DNA from 3 places in the Ruegeria profundi genome. Region 3 is predicted to be linked to each of the others. Evidence: riboswitches for the same ligand, from Rfam matches in the RefSeq annotation. Region 3 holds a riboswitch; each other region holds the start of a gene.
The links. A riboswitch is a leader RNA that binds a small molecule or an ion and turns the genes downstream of it on or off. The one in region 3 is predicted to bind cobalamin.
Positions count from the first base shown of each region.

Region 1: linked by a shared signal. The riboswitch ahead of nrdH (glutaredoxin-like protein NrdH) and the one ahead of LCM21_RS08270 (aromatic ring-hydroxylating oxygenase subunit alpha) in region 3 are both predicted to bind cobalamin.
Region 2: linked by a shared signal. The riboswitch ahead of LCM21_RS07765 (metal ABC transporter solute-binding protein, Zn/Mn family) and the one ahead of LCM21_RS08270 (aromatic ring-hydroxylating oxygenase subunit alpha) in region 3 are both predicted to bind cobalamin.

Region 1 is NZ_JAIUZS010000009.1:156,319-160,723, forward strand. It holds gene LCM21_RS18755 (peptidyl-prolyl cis-trans isomerase) at 1-507, shown strand, start outside; gene LCM21_RS18760 (HupE/UreJ family protein) at 504-1,505, shown strand; cobalamin riboswitch at 1,622-1,814, shown strand; gene nrdH (glutaredoxin-like protein NrdH) at 1,898-2,119, shown strand; gene nrdI (class Ib ribonucleoside-diphosphate reductase assembly flavoprotein NrdI) at 2,144-2,548, shown strand; gene nrdE (class 1b ribonucleoside-diphosphate reductase subunit alpha) at 2,530-4,405, shown strand, end outside.
Region 2 is NZ_JAIUZS010000003.1:343,926-348,330, reverse strand. It holds gene LCM21_RS07785 (thiol-disulfide oxidoreductase DCC family protein) at 1-378, opposite strand, end outside; gene LCM21_RS07780 (VOC family protein) at 597-953, opposite strand; gene LCM21_RS07775 (VOC family protein) at 1,001-1,438, opposite strand; gene LCM21_RS07770 (helix-turn-helix transcriptional regulator) at 1,544-2,254, shown strand; cobalamin riboswitch at 2,486-2,615, shown strand; gene LCM21_RS07765 (metal ABC transporter solute-binding protein, Zn/Mn family) at 2,643-2,906, shown strand; gene LCM21_RS07760 (cytochrome ubiquinol oxidase subunit I) at 3,086-4,405, shown strand, end outside.
Region 3 is NZ_JAIUZS010000003.1:462,890-467,294, reverse strand. It holds gene LCM21_RS08275 (FAD-binding oxidoreductase) at 1-980, opposite strand, end outside; gene LCM21_RS08270 (aromatic ring-hydroxylating oxygenase subunit alpha) at 986-2,239, opposite strand; cobalamin riboswitch at 2,322-2,525, opposite strand; gene LCM21_RS08265 (LysR family transcriptional regulator) at 2,664-3,551, opposite strand; gene LCM21_RS08260 (glutathione S-transferase family protein) at 3,677-4,300, shown strand; gene LCM21_RS08255 (pyridoxamine 5'-phosphate oxidase family protein) at 4,368-4,405, shown strand, end outside.

The DNA.
Region 1 (4,405 bases), on a different contig from region 3:
TTCGATGGGATTGCGTCATCCGTGGTCCCCGAGGACGATGCGCTTAACACATATCTCGCGGAAAATGCCGCGCGGTTTACGGTGCCGGCGCAGATTGCATTCGATCAGATTTTTCTTGGCGCTCAACCAGTATCGGATGAGATCGACAGGGCATTTTCCGAACTGCAAGCAGGTGAGGATTGGCCTGAGATCGGCCTGAGATCTTTGATGCCAAGCTCTTTACCACTGTCAGCTTCAAGTGCCATCGATGGCACGTTCGGTCAGGGATTTTCAAACACGCTGTTTATGTTGGAGCCGCGCGAGTGGGTTGGTCCGATCCAATCTGGTTATGGGCAGCACCTTGTCAGGATTACCGAAACACGGCCACAAGTCCTGCCGCCTTTGAATGAGATTCGAGAAGAAGTTTTGGCTGCATGGCGCCGCGACACAGCGCAGGAACTGGCTGAGGCGCAGTATGAAAGCCTTGCCGCGCAATACCGCATTCAAACACCGGACCCTCAGGAATGAAGGGGCTGCTTGGTTTGATGCTGACGATATGGCTGGTCTGCCTGCCTAAAACCGGCCATGCGCATGCCCTTGACCCCGGATATCTGGACCTGAAACAGCTTGCGCCCGGTTCATGGCAGGTGTTTTGGCGCATACCAGATGTAAATGGGCAACCGATGCAGATCGACGCCATTCTGCCTTCGTCCTGCACTCCGGCGCAGGGCCCGCAGCCCTTTTTCGACACAGCCGCTTGGGTTTCTTCGTGGATCGCCGCGTGCAACACCCAAATCGCCGGTCAGGCTGTGACTATTCAGGGCCTGGAACGGCAGCGCAACGACGTTTTGTTGCGGTATCAACCCCTGGACGCCACGGCTGCAACATTGCGATTTACGCCTGAGACGACTGTTCTGAACCTGCCAGAAGATGCATCCACCTCATCCGTTTTCGTAAGTTACTTCTGGCTTGGCTTCGAGCATATCCTGGAAGGTTTGGACCACCTCCTGTTCGTTTTCGCCCTGTTTGTTCTGGTGCGTGATCCATGGCGCTTGATCGGGGCTGTGACAGCTTTTACCGTGGCGCATTCGATTACGCTGGCGCTGGCCACGCTTGGTGTGTTGCACGTTCCGTCCGCCCCGGTCGAGGCCGTGATCGCCCTTTCAATCGTGTTTATGGCGCTGGAAATCCTCAAACATAAAGACGGCGAAGTCAGGTTGTCCGAGCAATTTCCCTGGATTGTCTGCTTTTGTTTCGGCCTTTTGCACGGGCTTGGCTTTGCCGGCGCCCTGACCGAGATTGGCCTGCCTCCCGGGGATATTCCGACCGCTCTTGTGGCCTTTAATTTGGGGGTCGAAGCGGGCCAGCTTGTTTTTGTTACGAGCCTTTCACTTGGGCTATTCCTATGGCGCCATGTGATACGCCCTGTTCCATCAGGTTCGGATTCCATTGCAAGGTCGATCACTGGCTACGCCATCGGGTGTGTGTCGCTTTTCTGGCTTGTCCAGCGTGTGAATGGTTTTTAAAGATGGCACTCTGGATTGTGGGAAATGCGGGGCTGCGGCGTGTCTGATACTCCGACTCCAACGAAGAAATTAACACGAAGTGCATACTACATATTGACAACACCTTACTTCCATACCCAATATGGAGTTGCTTCGGTGATTTCGATTCCGGTCGAAAACTAAGAGGGAAACCGGTGAAATTCCGGCGCTGCCCCCGCAACTGTAAGCGGAAAGTTCGGCTGAACACGCCACTGAAACGGTGTTTTTGGGAAGGCCAGCCTGAACGTTGATCCGCGAGCCAGGAGACCTGCCGCAAGCAAGAACGATAACCACGAACGGAGGGTTCGGGGGCGTGCGCAGGGAAGGTCTGCGCGATGGCGTCCTCGGCTTTTGACGAAAAGGACAGAGGACAGATGAGCATTACCGTGTATTCAAAACCCGCATGCGTGCAATGTACCGCCACCACCCGCGCGCTGGATGCAAAAGGTATTACATATGACGTGGTTGACCTGACGCAGGATGACAGCGCCATGACCCACGTGACCGAGCTGGGATATCGTCAAGCTCCTGTTGTTGTCGCCGGAAACGATCACTGGTCCGGGTTTCGGCCTGACATGATCGCTCAGCTGGCCTGATCCGTGGCGGCGCCGAGCCCGGCGCTGGTCTATTTTTCATCAAATTCGGGAAATACCCATCGCTTTGTCACGCGACTGGGCCTGCCTGCTTTGCGCATTCCGATGCAGATGGACCAGATGCCACGCCCCATGTATCCGTATGTTCTGATCTGCCCTACTTATGCCGATGGCGAAGGGCGCGGCGCTGTGCCGAAACAGGTCATTCAGTTCCTGAACGATCCGGACAGGCGCGCCAGGATCGCTGGGGTTATCGGCGCCGGGAACCGAAATTTCGGTGCGACCTATGCCCTCGCCGGTCGCATCATCGCCCAGAAATGCAACGTGCCACTGCTGTATTCCTTTGAGCTGGCCGGCACCGAAACCGACATCGCCCGCGTGCGCGCAGGGCTTGAGAAACTAGGGAGACACCTATGCTCGACAGCAGCCTAAACGAGCAGGACTATCACGCGCTGAACGCGATGCTGAACCTCTATGACGGTGAGGGGAAAATCCGGTTCGATGCGGACCGCATGGCCGCGCGGCAGTATTTTCTGCAGCATGTGAACCAGAATACTGTTTTCTTTCACTCGCTGGACGAAAAGCTGGGGTATCTTGTCACTGAAGGTTATTATGAAGAAGCCGTTCTGGATCAGTATTCCAAGAATTTCATGCGCAAAATCTGGGATGCGGCCTATGCCAAGAAATTCCGCTTTCCGACCTTTCTGGGCGCGTTCAAATATTACACGTCATACACGCTGAAGACCCGTGACGGGCAGCGTTTTTTAGAGCGTTACGAAGACCGTGTTGTGATGACCGCACTGGCACTGGCCCGTGGGGATGAGGCGTTGGCCATGTCCTTCATGGAAGAGATTTTGGATGGCCGGTTCCAACCCGCGACCCCAACCTTTCTGAATGCAGGCAAGGCCTCGCGCGGGGAGTTGATTTCATGCTTCCTGTTGCGGCTTGAGGACAATATGGAAAGCATCGGGCGCGGCATCAACTCAGCCCTGCAACTGTCAAAACGCGGCGGCGGAGTGGCGCTGCTGCTGACCAACATCCGCGAACATGGTGCGCCGATCAAAGGGATCGAAAACCAATCCTCGGGCGTGATCCCGGTGATGAAATTGCTGGAGGACAGCTTTTCCTACGCCAACCAGCTGGGTGCCCGACAAGGTGCCGGGGCGGTCTATCTGAACGCCCACCACCCCGACATCATGCGGTTCCTCGACACCAAGCGCGAAAACGCGGATGAGAAAATCCGTATCAAAACGCTGTCTCTGGGCGTAGTGATCCCCGATATCACCTTTGAGTTGGCGAAGAAGAACGCAGATATGTACCTGTTCTCACCGCATGATGTGGAAAAGGTCTATAGTGTTCCGTTCTCGGAAATCTCGGTCTCCGAGAAGTATCACGAGATGGTCGATGACAAGCGCATCCGCAAATCCAAGGTTAATGCGCGCGAATTCTTCCAGACTATTGCCGAGATTCAGTTCGAATCCGGCTACCCCTACGTGATGTTCGAAGACACGGTGAACCGGATGAACCCCATCGCGGGCCGGATCAACATGTCGAACCTGTGCTCCGAGATTTTGCAGGTGAATGAGGCATCGGAATTTAACGATGACCTCAGCTATGCGCATCTGGGCACGGATATTTCCTGCAACCTCGGTTCGCTGAACATCGCCAGGGCGATGGACGGTGGTGATCTAGGGCGTACCGTTGGGGCCGCGATCCGGGCGCTGACCGCGGTGTCCGAGATGTCGGCGATCGACTCGGTTCCCTCGGTCCGCCGGGGCAATGACGAAAGCCATGCCATCGGTCTGGGGCAGATGAACCTGCACGGGTTTCTTGCGCGCGAACATATCCACTATGGCAGTACGGAAGGCATTGAATTTACGTCTGTTTACTTTGCCGCTGTGGCCTATCACGCGATCCGTACCTCCTGCGATCTGGCGCAAGAGCGGGGCGCGCCGTTCAAGGGGTTCGAGGAGTCAGATTATGCCTCGGGTATCTTCTTTGACAAATACACCAATCGTGACTGGTTGCCGGAAAGCGACAGGGTGAAGGCTCTGTTCGATGGCATGACCCTGCCCACACGCGGCGATTGGGCCAAACTAAAAGCCGACGTGATGAAGCACGGGCTTTATAACCGCAACCTGCAGGCGGTGCCGCCCACCGGGTCAATCAGCTATATCAACAACTCGACCTCTTCGATCCACCCCATTGTGTCAAAGATCGAAATTCGGAAAGAGGGCAAAATCGGCCGTGTCTACTATCCGGCGGCTTTCATGAACAATGATAACCTAG
Region 2 (4,405 bases), 120 kb from region 3:
GAACATGCGATAGGCAAACTCCATGACCTGCACCGCGCCGGGAAGTTGAGCTACGCGCGCAAGCCATCGCCACTTGGGCAACGCCCGCCAAACGGCGACAAACCCATTTGCTCCGGACACAAGCGTTCCATCAGGCAATTGCACGTGAAACCTTGCCATTGCTTTGTCCTGCGAGAGCCCCTCTGCAAGCTGTGCGTCAGGGTCTGAAACATCCACAAACCGTAAGCCATCTGCGCCTTCGCAAGAGGCATAATGCCCTATTTCAAGGGAACAGAGCGGGCAGGAGCCATCAAAATACACAGTGGCACGTTGCGGGGCCGTGTCATTTGCTCCGCAAGTGTTTTGCTTTTGAACCGCCTGATCGTCATCCTTGGGCATGTGGTTTTTCTTCCTGAAAGTTATCAGTTCAGTCCGGGAAGAACGTAGTCCGAGGAACCAAAAAACCACTGTGAAACGATGCGATATGACGCCGCATTGTTCCGTTTCGTGGGCGCGCCGTGCACTCTGTGGCCACTGTGAAGATGCAAAGATGACGGCAATCGGACGTTCGGTCGCGTTTAATCTGATTGCTAGCCGACCAGCGGAGTTTCAATACGCTAATCCGAAAGGCACAGCTTATTGCTGTCCAGATCCCGTACATATGCTGAAAATCGTGGGCCACGCAGTTTCGGCTCGCCCGCGCATGTCCCGCCTAACGCGATTGCAAGAGTGTAGAGCCTCTCGACCTCCTCGGGTGATCCCACGCTAAAGCCGACCATGGTGCCGTTGCCATTGGTGGCGGGCTGCTTGTCAAAAGGGATGGCGGCCGCAAAGGCAGAACCTTCGCCCAACCAATACGTCATCCTCTCACTGGGCGAGACGCGATTCATTCCGGAACGATCGAAAAGTCGGTCGTAGAACCGTGTCGCAGCGTCCATGTCATTCGTCCCGATAACGCAGTAGTTCATTTGCATTGTAAATTTCCTTTTTTAAGCGTGTCCGATTGTGTTTTTCGCTGTCGTCACTTGCCGGTCAGCTTGAAGAATTCGATCAATTGGCCGGTGGGATCAGTGATCTTGAGAAGGTGGATACCGGGCTCTTTGATTATTTCGGGTGCTGCGGCACCGGTTGCCACGACGCGGGATTGAAGCACTTCAAGATCGGCAGCTTGCAGATAGGGAACCGCGTCTGACCCAGGCTCAGCCCCGGGTGCGTACCGGTCCCGAGATACGATGACGAACCAACCGCCTTCGATGTCGAAAGCAACAAAATCGGGCAGTTCGATTGTCGGCGCACGGCTAAACAGATTGCGGTAGAAGGACTTAGACTGCTGCACGTTGTCACTTGGCACATAGGCACCCATGGCGGTTATCGCCGTGTCATTTGCACCATCTGTGGTTTGAGCGGCACCTGCGATTGGAATGAAAAGGGCAAGGGCTAGCGAAAGGGCTGATCTCATGATGGGGTTCCTTAATTGACATCGGTCGTGTCTCTACACCCCCTATGCTGACAGCGTGTTGTCAGCATAGTGTCAGTATTGGTGGTGTTGTCGAAAGGACCCCTTATGCGACGCGGTGACAGGCTGTTCGAAATCATCGAAATTCTGAGACGCGCGAAGGCGCCAATCTCGGCCCAGTCTATTGGGGCCGAATTGGGTGTCACAAAGCGTACGGTCTACCGGGATATGGCCGCTCTGATCGCGCAGGGTGTGCCAATCACCGGTGAAGCCGGTGTCGGCTACATCCTTGAGCCGGGTTTCCACATGCCGCCGCTGATGCTGACACCGGATGAGATCGAGGCGGTCATGCTCGGGGTCATGTGGGTCCAAACACGGGGGGAACCCGAACTGGCGGTGGCCGCAGAAAAGCTGATCGCCAAGTTGGAAACCGTTGCACCAGCCAAATACCGAACCTCGTTTCTAGAGCCAGTGGTCAGCGTTGCTCCGGTAGGCCAGCCGGAGGAGACGCTTGGGGCTGCATCCATCCGCCGGGCCATTCGGCACCGCAAGAAGATTTCTCTTGTTTATACAGATTTCACAGGTCGACATTCGCGCCGGGTGATCTGGCCAGTTCTTCTGGGCTATCGAGACACCAGCCGGATTATTGCCGCGTGGTGCGAACTGCGCGAGGGCTTTCGCTACTTCCGGACCGAGCGGATCGTCGAAGCGGAAGTTCTTGATACGCCAATCCCACGTCGCATGGATCTGTTGCGGGCCGAATGGCGCCAGGCTACGGACGCAGAACGCAAACGCTATGAGGACGGGATACGGGGCTAAGGTGCCCACTGCGGCAATCCGTGCCAATACGCCCAGCCCGTGCCTGGCTGCCTGACGCAAGCGGTTCTGGCCAAAATCACTCTACTCAGCCTCACGCCGCGCAAAAAAGAAGCCAACTGCCCTGTCCCAGCGGTATAATCTGCTTCTCATGTTGAAAAACCCTGACCGACCGAGTGATTTAAAGCGCATAAGGCGCGGTGGTTCCATGCGCGAGACGTGCCAAGAAGAATGGAATTCGGTACAGCCATCTGGCCAAATCCAAAGCTGTCCCCGCAACCGTAGGCGGAAAACCGTCCCGAGATCGTCCACTGGGCACAGACCTCGGAAAGATTTGGAAAGCGTTGACTTGCAAGTCAGTTGATCCCCGACCCTGCGGACAGCGCGTGGTGTGACCGCGCATGACACGTTTGGGGGCTTGTCGGATGCCCACGGTATGAACTTCCTTTCACCCGTCGGCCTCGATACCCAGGCAGAGCCTTCGGCACAAGACGTTGCAGTCCTGATTACTCAACTGAAAGCTGAAGGTTCGGCAGCACTGTTCGCAGAAAATATCATCGACCCGGCCCTGGTTCAGCAAATCTCGGAGGAAATGGCGCTCAAGATCGGTGGCCGCCTGTTCTCGGACGCACTGTTAATCGGGTCAGTCAGCTGAGCAACCCAACACGAGGTGGATTTTCACCATCAATTCGAAAAATCGCATTCATAGCAGTGGTATGAATGGGCCGTAGTTCGCATGGGATACTGTGCCGCATGACGGGCTGTCGCAGGGTGTCTTTTACCCTCAACAACCAACGCTAACTGTCTACCAAACGAACCACATACAGGTGTGAGATGGACACATTACTGCTGTCCCGAATTCAATTTGGGGCGAATATATCGTTTCATATTCTATTCCCGACGATCACGATCGCTTTGGGTTGGGTGCTGCTGTTTTTCAAGCTGCGCTTCAACGCAACCGGGGATGAGAAGTGGATGCAAGCCTATCGTTTTTGGGTCAAGGTCTTCGCTTTGTCCTTCGCGATGGGTGTCGTTTCCGGAATTACGATGTCTTTCCAATTCGGCACCAATTGGCCGGGCTTCATGGAGGCTGTCGGAAACATCGCAGGGCCGTTGCTGGCCTACGAAATTCTAACCGCGTTTTTCCTTGAGGCCGTGTTCCTTGGCATCATGCTGTTTGGCTTTTCAAAGGTGCCGAACTGGCTGCACACGACCGCAACTTTTCTTGTGGCGTTCGGTACCACCATGTCTGCGTTCTGGATTCTGGTTCTGAACAGCTGGATGCACACGCCCGCAGGGTTTGAGATGCGCGACGGCGTGGCCTTTGCGACAGATTGGTGGGCGATCATTTTTAACCCCTCGATGCCATACCGTTTGACCCATATGCTGTTGGCAAGTGGCCTTACAGTGGCGTTTTTGATCCTTGGCCTGTCAGCTTTTCGCTGGCTGGTCGGAGACCGTGGTTCGGACGTGCGTGCCACGTTTAAAACCGCGGCGTGGCTTGGCGCGCTGCTGATCCCTGTGCAAATCTACATGGGCGACCTGCACGGCCTGAACACACTGGAGTATCAGCCCCAGAAAGTGGCAGCCATGGAAGGCAATTGGGAGACCAAATCCAACGTCCCGTTGGTGTTGTTTGCTTTACCGGACGAGGAGTCGCGGGAAAACCACCATGAGGTCAGCATCCCGAACCTTGCCTCGATCATCCTGACGCACAAGGCCGATGGTGTTGTGCCGGGCCTGAACGATTTCGTGTCCGAGGATGGCACCGTTCTTCATCCGCCGGTTGCGCCTGTTTTCTGGTCATTCCGCGTTATGGTGGGCACAGGCATTACCATGCTTTTGCTCAGTTGGTCCGCGCTCTGGTTCATGCGGCGGGGCCGCGGGCCGGGTGGGGTGCCAAAGCTGATGCAGGTGGCGCTGGTGCCGATGGCCTTTTCAGGGTGGATTGCCACTCTGGCGGGTTGGTACACGACCGAAATTGGTCGCCAGCCGTGGCTTGTGCAGGGCGTGTTGACGACGGAACAGGCGGTGGCGGACGTTCCCGCCCCGATGGTGGGAACAACTTTGGCGGCATATCTGATGATTTATGCGCTGCTGCTGGCTGCTTATGTCGGAGTGTTGTTCTACCTGGCCCGTAAGGCGGCCAGAGTC
Region 3 (4,405 bases):
TGGACGTCACCCTTAAGCTTCTTGACCTTGCAAGTTCCACATACGCCGAACGTACAGCCTGATGGGATATTCAGACCAACAGACCGTGCAGCCACCAGAACCGTATCGGTTTCGGCCACCTTCGCCTTGACGCCGGAGCTTGCGAAAAGAATTTCGGCACTGGTGTCGTCGTCGGGAACAACATCATCCAGTTCCGGTTGCTGCGCCTCGGTCTCTACGGGTGCGCCGAAACTCTCTTGGTGGTAGTTTTCCATGTCATAGCCCAGACCGGCCAGCGCATCGCGCACAGCTTGCATAAAGGGCTCGGGACCGCAGCAATACACCTCACGGTCCAGATAGTCCGGTGCCATCAGGCCCAGCATCAGTTGGTTGAACTGGCCTTGATACCCGGTCCAGGGGCGGTACGGGTCGGGTTCCTCGACGACAAATTTCAAGTTCAGCCCATGTGTCCGGCTGGCCATTTGCTCTAACCGCTGGCGAAAGATAATTTCTGACGGTCGTTTGGCGCAATTGATGAACACAACGTCCAGCGCGCGCCCTTCATCCCACATACAGGTTGTCATCGACATCAAGGGTGTGATGCCTGAACCGGCCGAGATGAACAGGTATTTGCCGGAGGAACTCTCGGCATTCGTGAACAAACCTGCCGGGCCAATGGCTTTGATCCGCATGCCGGGTTGCAGGTTGTCCAGCATCCAGCGCGTGCCGATGCTGTTGGACTGCGCCTTGGCCGTAATCGTGATCGATCTGGGCCGTGAAGGCGATGATGAGATTGTATAGGTGCGATGCACAACGCCGCCCGGCTGACCCGGTGCCGGAATTTCCAGCGTCAGGAATTGCCCGGGCTCGTAGCTGAACAGGGCGCCAGAAGGGGCCCGAAATGTAAAGCTGGCAGTATTTGGCATTTCGGGCACGACCGAGACGCATTCCAAACTTTCACTGTCCTGCCAGACGGCTGTTGCCGAGGTCACAACGTCCATAACCGTCACTCCGCAGCAACAGCGTCAGGGATCAATCGGCGCGTCAGAGTTGCGCAATACCAATCGACAAATTGCAAAACGCCGGATTCCTGTATCGCAGAATAGGGTCCGGGCACATAGGCCGGACTGTTGATACCCTGCTGGTTATCCTCAACCACCCGGCGGTCTTCGTCATTGGTCGCTTCCCAAACTTCGGTCAGGCGTTTCAGGTCATAGTCCACGCCTTCGACGGCATCCTTATGGACAAGCCATTTTGTCGTGACTTCGGTTTCCGTGGGGCTGATTGGTGTCACGCGGAAAACGATGGAATGGTCCGCCAGAAAATGGTTCCACGTGGTCGGATAATGGAATTTCAACAACGATCCCGCATCGGCAAAGGGTGATCGGCCCAACCAGCGGCGCACGGCGGATTTGCCATCCATCGTGTAACTCTGGGCCCCTTCCTTCAGGGGCACCCGGGCCAGACGGTACTGCCCATCCTCGTGCAGGTAAAATTGTGACGGCAGCCCTGCGGCTTCGCAGCGGTCGAAATGGGTCTGCAAATGCGTTGGCAGAGTGCCCCCTTCGATGCCGGTAACGGTCGGATCATCGGGGAAAGTGCGGCACAGCGCAGGGTGGTTCCCTCCGCAGTGGTAACACTCACGGTTGTTCTCCCAAACCAGCTTCCAGTTCCCGTTCTCGATTATAGAGCTTTCGAAAGCCACCTTGGCATTGCCCAGGTCATGTGGCTCGAGATAGGCCCTTGCGATATTGGCGAACGTATCAAAGTCCGGCGCGTCCTCTGCCAGACAAATATAGACCAGACCGGCCAGCTCGCGGCAGTGCACTGTCTTTAAGCCATGCTGCTTGGGGTCGAAATCAGCACCCATGTCCCGCGCCCACAGCAAAGAGCCATCAAGCTCATAGGTCCACTGGTGGTAGGGGCAGACCAGCTTGGGTGCATTGCCCTTGGACGCTTTGCAGATCACCGATCCGCGATGACGGCAGGTGTTATGAAACGCCCGGATTTGATTGTCAGCACCGCGCACGATGATCACGCGATAGGCACCGACGTTATATGTGACGTAGTCGCCTGCTTTGACCAATTCACATGCCGGAATGGCAAACAGCCAGTCGCTGTAGTGGATTGTTTCAAGGTCGGTCCGAAAAATCTCGGGGTCGGTATAGAATGCCTGTTCCAGGGCATATGCCGGATTTCGACGCGCCAACAGGCTTTGAATTCTGTTCACTTCTGGCTCTCCTGCCGCGCCCCGCGGCATTGCTTGGGCAGATGACAAGAGGGACCAGTCCGGAGGCGCGTGAGGACCGCGTCCGAAACCCGTGCCCCCACCGCCACCCGCAGTTTGACATATCAGAGAGGCTGGTTTCCGGACTTGGAAGGGGCTTGCGCCCGGTTTCAGCACCTTCCCGGGATCCTCCTCCCAGTGGTTGATTGCTGAGCCTGACCTTCGTTACCGTTGCGGGGGCAGTGCCGGATTTGCACCGGCTTCCCAATTCTCCGCCACCTGAGAATCAAATGGCGGCACCTCGTGGCCGTAAGTTATTTCAAGCCTAATCCAGCGCTGAAATACTTGCGACATTTTCCGCTCTGAAACAGACACGCCGGTGTACTGCTTGGTGAAAATGTCTGCCTGCGGTGCGAATTGTGTACCGATGCGAAGGCTTGTAATCGAAACGCCGTTTTCAAACCCCGCGAAACTGCGCCGCAAGGTGGTCGATCAACGCACGAATACGTGCGGTCAGGTGGCGGTTTTGCGGGTAGGCCGCGTAAAGGCCCAGCGATAAAGCCTCTTGCTCTTCGAACAGAAGTTGCAGTTTTCCTGTGTCCAAAAAGGACTGCGCCGTATAAAGCGGAATCCGCCCGATCCCCAGCCCATCCGCAGCCATATGTGCAACAGCACGCGGTGAGTTTGCGCGGAAGTTGCCCGAAACCGGAACCGTGTATTCTCGACCTTTTGCTTTGAACGCCCAGTGGTCAGAAAAACTGCCGGTGGTCTGAAGCAGGCAATTATGGGTTGCCAGTGCGGCCGGTTCTTTTGGTGTCCCGTGCTGCGTCAGGTATTCGGGTGATACGCAGCACACAATCCGCATGTCCGTCAGCTTGCGTGCGACAAGGTTCGACTCCTTCAAAACGCCGAACCGAATGGCCAGATCGAAGCCTTCCTCAACCATCGAAACATGGTGATCTGACAGGTGCAGTTCAATCGAGACCTTTGGATGCTCGGTCTGAAAGGGTTTTAACAGATGAATCAATTCGGCCGAGCCAAAGCCCGTCGGCGCAGTAATCCGTATGCGCCCCGCCAATTCTGTCTGGCGTTGCTGGACAAGGCTTTCCAGTTCATCGAACTGCTCCAGCAGAGGCAGACAGCGTTCGTAGTAAGATCGCCCAGTGTCGGTCAGGGTGACGCTTCGCGTGGTCCGGTTGAAAAGCTGCGCATTCAGATGATCCTCCAACTGGCCAACATATTTGCTGGTCAGTTTGGTGCTGATACCGATCTGTTTTGCGGCTTCTGTAAACGACGAATGTGCTGCCACCGCCGCAAAGGCTCGCATGCCCTGAATCGTATCCATTATCTACACTGCGTTCATAGTAATTCACCAAATTGATATATTATCGCCCAAGTGAAAGCAAACTATGTCTGGGGCACAGATGCTGATCAACAGCCCAAACCCTCAATCAGAGAAAGAGTTTCCAGATGTCCGAAACGATCCAAATTCACAGCTTCCCTCTATCCGGTCACTCGCACCGGGTCCGTCTGTTCGCCAACCTTGCCGGGATTAAACACGACGTTATCGACGTGGATCTTGCGGGTGGTGAGCACAAGCGCGAGCCGTTCTTGACGCTCAACCCGGCGGGTCAGGTGCCCGTATTGCAAGACGGCGACGTGGTTGTAAGCGACAGCAACGCCATTTTGGTCTATCTGGCCCGGAAGTATGCGCCTTCCTACCTGCCTTCTGATCCTGTCGGTGAAGCCGAGGTGCAGAAATTCCTGACCCTCGCAGCGGGTGAGATTGCGTTCGGCCCTGCCGCCGCGCGTCTGATCAACGTGTTCAACGCACCTTTGAACATGGAGTTTACCCATGCCACTGCGGCTAATGTTCTGAAAAAGCTGGATGACCACTTGGAGGGCCGCGACTGGCTGGTCGGCGATGCGCCAACCATCGCGGATGTTGCAATCTACAGCTACACAGCTCATGCGCCCGAGGGTGGCATATCGCTTGAACCTTACGCGAATGTGCTTCGCCTTCTGGCCAATGTCGAGGCGCTGGATGGATTTGTCCCCATGCCAAGCACCGCAGTTGGCTTGAACGCAGCCTGATCCCACTACGCCATAGGTCAGTCGCACCCGCGACTGGCCTTCAATCCCACAACACACGAGGTCTGCCATGAACGATCAAGCCACTGAAATGACATCGCCTTTTCA